DNA from 2 places in the Streptomyces sp. NPDC041135 genome. Region 1 is predicted to be linked to the other one. Evidence: riboswitches for the same ligand, from Rfam matches in the RefSeq annotation. Region 1 holds a riboswitch; the other holds the start of a gene.
The links. Region 1 has a riboswitch for glycine ahead of gcvT (glycine cleavage system aminomethyltransferase GcvT). Riboswitches for the same ligand answer to the same signal wherever they lie in the genome.

Region 2: another riboswitch for glycine. It lies ahead of gcvP (aminomethyl-transferring glycine dehydrogenase); the one in region 1 lies ahead of gcvT (glycine cleavage system aminomethyltransferase GcvT).

What each region holds. Positions count from the first base shown of each region.
Region 1 covers NZ_JBVIYZ010000027.1:27,242-30,898, forward strand. Annotated here, with positions in the region: gene glyA (serine hydroxymethyltransferase) at 1-417, opposite strand, end outside; gene gcvH (glycine cleavage system protein GcvH) at 432-809, opposite strand; gene gcvT (glycine cleavage system aminomethyltransferase GcvT) at 928-2,046, opposite strand; glycine riboswitch at 2,121-2,234, opposite strand; glycine riboswitch at 2,235-2,331, opposite strand; gene ACZ6CZ_RS32920 (AAA family ATPase) at 2,503-3,177, shown strand; gene ACZ6CZ_RS32925 (enhanced serine sensitivity protein SseB) at 3,302-3,657, shown strand, end outside.
Region 2 covers NZ_JBVIYZ010000005.1:473,018-476,674, reverse strand. Annotated here, with positions in the region: gene ACZ6CZ_RS15750 (MerR family transcriptional regulator) at 1-180, shown strand, start outside; gene ACZ6CZ_RS15745 (DNA polymerase IV) at 268-1,779, shown strand; gene ACZ6CZ_RS15740 (PRC-barrel domain-containing protein) at 1,701-2,072, opposite strand; glycine riboswitch at 2,185-2,280, shown strand; gene gcvP (aminomethyl-transferring glycine dehydrogenase) at 2,454-3,657, shown strand, end outside.

The DNA of each region.
Region 1 (3,657 bases):
CTGCTTGCCGGAGAAGTTCAGCCGCATCCCGTGGGTGAGGTGGCCGCCGTGGGCCAGGTCCAGGCCGAGGATGGTGTCCCCGGGCTGGGCCAGCGCGAACAGGGCCGCCTGGTTGGCGGAGGCGCCGGAGTGGGGCTGCACGTTGGCGTACTCGGCGCCGAACAGCTCCTTGACCCGGTCGATGGCGATCTGCTCGGCGACGTCGACGTGCTCGCAGCCGCCGTAGTAGCGGCGGCCGGGGTAGCCCTCGGCGTACTTGTTGGTCAGGACCGAGCCCTGGGCCTCCATGACCGCGACCGGAGCGAAGTTCTCCGAGGCGATCATCTCGAGGGTGGACTGCTGGCGCTCCAGCTCGGCGTCGACCGCGGCGGCGATCTCCGGGTCCAGCTCGTGCAGGGACGTGTTCAGGACAGTCATTCGGTTACGGCTCCTCAGCCGGCGGTGTGGGCGGCGTACTCGTCGGCGGAGAGCAGGTCGGCCGGCTCCTCGGTGACGCGCACCTTGAACAGCCAGCCGCCCCCGAAGGGCGCCGAGTTCACCAGCGACGGGTCGCTGACCACGTCCTCGTTGATCTCGGTGACCTCGCCGCCGACCGGCGAGTAGAGGTCGGACACCGACTTGGTCGACTCCAGCTCGCCGCAGGTCTCACCCGCGGCCACCGTGGAGCCGACCTCGGGAAGCTGGGCGTAGACGACGTCGCCGAGCGCGTTGGCCGCGAACTCGGTGATGCCGACCGTCGAGACGCCGTCCTCGGCGGCCGACAGCCACTCGTGCTCCTTGCTGTAGCGCAGCTGCTGGGGGTTGCTCATGGCCTGAATTCTCCTGTACGCGGGTCAGTGCTGGTGAATGAGGGGCTGCTGGGGAGGCCGGTGCGCGGGCGGTGTGTGCGCGAGGTCACGTCCGAACCCGCGCGGCCACGCCCAGTGTCTACTTCCGGCGCCGGTAGAAGGGCAGTGCCACGACCTCGTACGGCTCGTGACTGCCCCGGATGTCGACGCCGACACCCGCCGTGCCCGGCGCCGCGTACGCCGCGTCGACGTACGCCATGGCGAGCGGCTTGCCCAGGGTGGGGGAGGGCGCGCCCGAGGTGACCTCGCCGATCACCGCGCCGCCCGCGACCACCGGGTAGCCGGCGCGCGGCACCCGGCGGCCCTCGGCGACCAGGCCGACCAGCACCCGCGGCGGGTTCTCCTGCGCCCGCCCGGCCGCCTCGGTGAGCGCCGCGCGGCCGACGAAGTCGCCCTCCTTCTCGAACTTCACCACCCGGCCGAGGCCGGCGTCGAAGGGGGTGAGCGAGGTGGTCAGCTCGTGCCCGTACAGCGGCATGCCCGCCTCCAGGCGCAGCGTGTCCCGGCAGGACAGGCCGCACGGGACCAGCCCGGCGCCCTCGCCCGCCTTCGTCAGCGCCTGCCACAGCTCGACGGCGTGCTCCGGCTTCACGAACAGCTCGAAGCCGTCCTCGCCGGTGTAACCGGTGCGCGCGATGAGCGCCGGGACGCCCGCGACGGTGCCGGGCAGCCCCGCGTAGTACTTCAGGCCGTCCAGATCGGCGTCGGTGAGGGACTTCAGGATGCCGGGGGACTCGGGGCCCTGGACGGCGATCAGGGCGTAGGCGTCCCGGTCGTCGCGGACCTCGGCGTCGAAGCCGGCCGACCGCTCGGTGAGCGCGTCCAGCACCACCTGGGCGTTGGAGGCGTTGGCCACGACCAGGTACTCGGCCTCGGCGAGCCGGTAGACGATCAGGTCGTCCAGGATGCCGCCGTCCGCCTGGCAGATCATGGTGTAGCGCGCGCGGCCGACGCCGACGGAGGAGATGTTGCCGACGAGGGCGAAGTCCAGCAGCGCGGCCGCGCCGGCGCCGGTGACGGTGATCTCGCCCATGTGGGAGAGGTCGAAGAGGCCGGCCCTGGTGCGCACCGCGAGGTGCTCGTCGCGCTCGGAGCCGTAGCGCAGGGGCATGTCCCAGCCGGCGAAGTCGGTCATCGTCGCACCCAGCGCGCGATGCACGGCATCGAGCGCGGTGTGACGGAGTTCGGTACTGCTCATCGGTCGGTCGTCTCCCAGGGCGATGGGGTCCCCCGCGCGCGAGCGCAGCCGGGCGTGGGGAAGGCGAGGAACGTTCCTCCCCATCTGTCATCGGAACCTGAGAGGTTCGCCATGACCCCCGTCAGGGACGGTCACGGTTTGCACCTTGGGTGGGACCGCCGTCGCGGCGGCCCGCTTTTCAGATGTGCCTCGCCCGCGCGGTAACGGTGCCTGAGAGATTCAAGGGAGGGACTTGCTCCTTCGGCGCCCCAGCGAGACGGCTGGGGACTCTCCCGCGCGGATTCAAACGGCCGGTATGCAGTTGGCGGCCACATCATTGCACGCCTCGCCGCCGCCCGACAGCGCGGACGATTCGTGACCGCTCTGTAGCGGTACGTGCATGGAAACGGGAGACCTGCCGCATTACCTTCTCTTTACGCTCGACGGGCAGGGACCCTGCGAGTCCAGGGGAGGACGATGACGGTGGACAGGACGACGGCCTACGCCACGACGACGGGCATCGCGGTGCCCGGCCGGCCCTCGGCACCGGCACACGAGCGCCGCGGCGACCGGCCCCGGCCGGTCGTGCGCGACCTGCGCGAGCGCGCCGGCCGCAGCCCGCACGGCCTCCTCTTCGGCCCCCGCGACCTGGTGGTGATCACCGGACTGCCCGGCAGCGGCAAGTCCACGCTGATGGACCGGGCCGTGCCGGGCACCCGCATCGACTCCCAGGACGCCCGCGACCGCTGGGCCGCCCGGCTGCCCCGCCGCCTGCCCTACGCCCTCTACCGCCCGCTGGTCCGCCTCGCCCACTACGCCGCCCTGCGCCGCGCCCTGCGCACCGGCGGGGGAGTGGTGGTGCACGACTGCGGCACCCAGGCCTGGGTGCGCGGCTGGCTCTCCCGCGCCGCCCGCCGCCGCGGCGGCACCCTGCACCTGCTGCTCCTCGACGTCGGCCCGGACCTCGCGCTGGCGGGCCAGCGCGAGCGCGGCCGGGGCGTGTCCCGGTACGCCTTCCGCCGCCACCGCAGGGCCCTGGCCCGGCTGCTGCGCGCCGTGGAGCACGGCGAACCGCCCCCCGGCTGCGGCTCGGCGGTGCTGCTCGACCGGGACGCGGCGGGCGCGCTGCGCCGCATCGGCTTCGCCGGGTGACAGCGGCCGGGGCACCGCGGCGGCCGTCGCCGTGCGCCCCGGTGACGGCCGTCACCGTGAACACAGTCACAGCCACCCGCTAGCCTTTCCAGCCACAGCAGCGTTCCCAGCAGGCGGTAGGCAGATGGACTTCCCGGCGGACCTTCCCGCGGACTTCCCGGCACAGGCGCACCCCCATCCGCACGGCGGATGGCCCGGCAACGAGCTGGAGGAGGTGCTCTCGGCCTCCCTCGGCGTACCCGGGGCCGGCGGCCGCATCGTCGAGGTCCTCGGCCGCAGCTTCCTCTGGGTCCCGCTGCCCGGCGGCGGCGGCCCGCACAGCGGCCCGCTGGACCTGCCCACCATGGACATCGACGGCCAGGTGTACGTGCCGGTCTTCAGCTCCGAGGAGCAGTTCCGCCAGGTGGCCGGCTCCCACATGTCCTACACCGTCGCCCCCGCCGTGGAGTTCGCCCGCGGGCTGCCCCCGCAGGTCGGCCT
Region 2 (3,657 bases), on a different contig from region 1:
GAGGTGCACGCCCTGCTCCAGGGCGGTCAGGGCGTCTTCGGGATCGCCGTGGGCGTGGTGTGGCGGGACGTGGAGAGCGCGCTCTCCCAGCTGCACGGCGAGCGCATCGACACGGGGGAAACCCTGGTCGGGCACAACCCGGCGGACGAGCTGGCACGACGGCGCAACCGGGCCGTCTGAGCCGCCGGTACGCCGCTCCCGGCCCGCCGGTCCTCGCCCGCGCGACCCGGGCAGGGCATTGTCAGTGGCGTGGTGCAGCATCGAGGAGTGAGAAACGCGCCCACGATCCTGCATCTCGACATGGATGCCTTCTTCGCCTCGGTGGAGCAGGCGTCCAAGCCGAGCCTGCGGGGCAAGGCCGTCGTCGTGGGCGGACTGGGGCCGCGCGGGGTGGTGGCCACCGCCTCCTACGAGGCGCGGGTCTTCGGTGTCCACTCGGCGATGCCCATGGCCCAGGCGCGCCGGCTGGCACCGAACGCCGCCTACCTGGTGCCGCGCTTCGCCCTGTACCGGTCGATCAGCGACCAGGTGATGACGCTGCTGCGGCGGCTGTCGCCGCTGGTGGAGCCGCTCAGCCTGGACGAGGCGTTCGTGGACCTGGAGGCCGGCGGGACGGCCGCGGACGAGGCGGCGGCACGCGCGGCCGGCGCCACCCTGCGCGCGGACATCCGGGCCGTCACGGGGCTGACGGGGTCCGTGGGGCTGGCCGCGTCCAAGATGCTCGCCAAGATCGCCTCCGAGCAGGCCAAGCCGGACGGGCTGGTGGTGATCGAGCCCGGGACGGAGCGGGCGCTGCTGGCCCCGATGTCGGTGCGGACCCTGCCCGGGGTGGGACCGGCCACCGGGGACCATCTGCGCAGGGCCGGGATCACCACGGTCGGTGACATCGCGGAGGCGGGCGAGGACGAGCTGGTGCGGCTGCTGGGCAAGGCCCACGGGCACGCGCTCCACGCCATGGCGCTGGCGCACGACGAGCGGCCCGTGGTCGCCGAGCGGGAGGCGAAGTCGGTGTCGGTCGAGGACACCTACGACGTGGACATCCACGACCGGACGCGGGTCGGCCTCGAGGTGCAGCGGCTCGCCGACCGGTGTGTGCGCCGGCTGCGCGGGGCGGGCCTGTCCGGGCGGACGATCGTGCTGAAGGTGCGGCGGTACGACTTCTCCACGCTGACCCGCTCCGAGACGCTGCGCGGGCCGACGGACGACCCGGCGGTGGTGCGGGAGGCGGCCGCGCGGTTGCTGGAGGCCGTGGACACCACGGGCGGCGTGCGGCTGCTCGGGGTGGGCGTGTCCGGGCTCGCCGACTACACCCAGGAGGACCTGTTCGCGCAGGCGGCGGGCGAGCAGACCCCGGAGACGGCGGAGGAGGCCGAGGCCGGCCCCGTCGAGGAGGGACCGGTGCCGGTCGAACGGCACTGGCCCGCCGGCCACGACGTGCGTCACGCCGGGTTCGGCCACGGCTGGGTGCAGGGCAGCGGCCTCGGCCGGGTCACCGTGCGTTTCGAGACGCCGTATGCCGGGCCGGGGCGGGTGCGGACCTTCCGGACGGACGACCCCGACCTGGAGCCGGCGGACCCGCTGCCGCTGGTCCCGGCGGAGGTGAGCGGCGCGGAGGCGGGCGGCGGGGACGTCCCGGGGCCGCAGGGGGCCGTGCCGGGCGAGGGCGCCGCGTCCGGCGGCGGTGGGACGTCCGGCGGGCCTCAGGGCTCGTCGGGGCCGGCCACCGCGCCGAAGTCGTGGTCCGGCACCGCGAAAGGGGGCGCGAGGTCGAGGCCGTAGTGGTGGTAGAGCTGGAGTTCCTGGTCGGGGGAGAGGTGGCGGCCGACGCCGAAGTCCGGGGCGTCCTTGATCAGGGTGCGGTCGAAGGGGACGTGGAGGGTGCCGTCGACCAGCTCGCTCGGCTCCAGGGGCACGAAGGCGTCCCGGGAGAACAGGCCGGTGCGTATGGCGGCCCACTCCGGCACCCCGGTCGCGTCGTCCAGGTACACCTCGTCGATGGTGCCGATCTTGCTGCCGTTGCGGTCGAACGCCTTGCGGCCGATCAGGTTGCGCGGATCGATGTCGGTCTGCACGGTCCCTCCATTGGTCGCAATCATCCGTAAGCACTACGAAAGAGCACAATCAAGGAGGCGGCCACTCGAAGACGCAGGCGTTGACCCCGCTGGTAGGCTGGCCAATGGCTGCTGACCCCGTGCGGGAGAGTCCTCCGGAAGGAACCGGAGGCGCCGAAGGAGCAAATCCTCCCCGGAATCTCTCAGGCCCACGTACCGCACGGACGAGGTCACTCTGGAAAGCAGAGCGGGTGTCGACGGCTCCCGCTCTCACCGACGGTGAAAGCCGGGCCTTCGGGTGCCCGGTGAAGCTCTCAGGTCGAGATGACAGAGGGGGAGGCCGTCGGGGCACCCGCGCCGTGGTGCCCCTCGAAGGTCGCGTCAGACCAGGAGGCCTCCGCAATGACCGCCCAGCGCATCCCGCTCTCCGAACTCGAACAGGGCATCCCCTTCGAGCAGCGCCACATCGGGCCCGACCAGGAGGCGCGGGCCAAGATGCTCGCGCACATCGGCTACGGCTCCCTCGACGAGCTGACCGCCGCCGCGGTGCCGGACGTGATCAAGAACGCCGACGCCCTGGACCTGCCCGGCGCCCGCAGCGAGGCCGAGGTGCTCGCGGAGCTGCGCTCGCTCGCCGACCGCAACCAGGTGCTCGGCTCGATGATCGGGCTCGGGTATTACGGGACGTTCACGCCGCCCGTCATCCTGCGCAACGTCATGGAGAACCCGGCCTGGTACACGGCCTACACGCCGTACCAGCCGGAGATCTCCCAGGGACGGCTGGAGGCGCTGCTGAACTTCCAGACCATGGTCGCCGACCTCACCGGCCTGCCCACCTCCGGTGCCTCCCTCCTCGACGAGGGCACCGCCGCCGCCGAGGCGCTGGCGCTGTCCCGGCGCATGGGCCGGAACAAGAAGGGCCTGTTCCTGGTCGACGCGGACGTGCTGCCGCAGACCGTCGCCGTGATCCGCACCCGGGCCGAACCGACCGGGGTGGAGGTCGTCGTGGCGGACCTCTCCGGGGGCATTCCGGCCGGCCTGGCCGAGCGTGAGATCAACGGCGTGCTGCTCCAGTACCCGGGCGCCTCCGGTGCCGTACGGGACATCAAGCCGGTCATCGACCAGGCGCACGAGCTGGGCGCGCTCGTCACCGTCGCCGCCGACCTGCTCGCGCTGACCCTGCTGACCTCCCCGGGCGAGCTGGGCGCGGACATCGCGGTCGGTACGACCCAGCGGTTCGGCGTGCCGATGGGCTTCGGCGGACCGCACGCCGGCTACATGGCGGTGCGCGAGAAGTTCGCGCGCAGCCTGCCCGGACGCCTCGTGGGCGTCTCCGTGGACGCCGACGGGAACAAGGCCTACCGGCTCGCCCTGCAGACCCGTGAACAGCACATCCGCCGGGAGAAGGCCACCAGCAACATCTGCACCGCGCAGGTGCTGCTCGCGGTGATGGCCGGCATGTACGCCGTCTACCACGGTCCCGAGGGGCTGCGGGCCATCGCCGGGCGCACCCACCGCTACGCGTCGATCCTCGCCGAGGGCCTGCGGGCCGGCGGGGTGGAGATCGTGCACGGCGCCTTCTTCGACACCCTCACCGCGCGGGTGC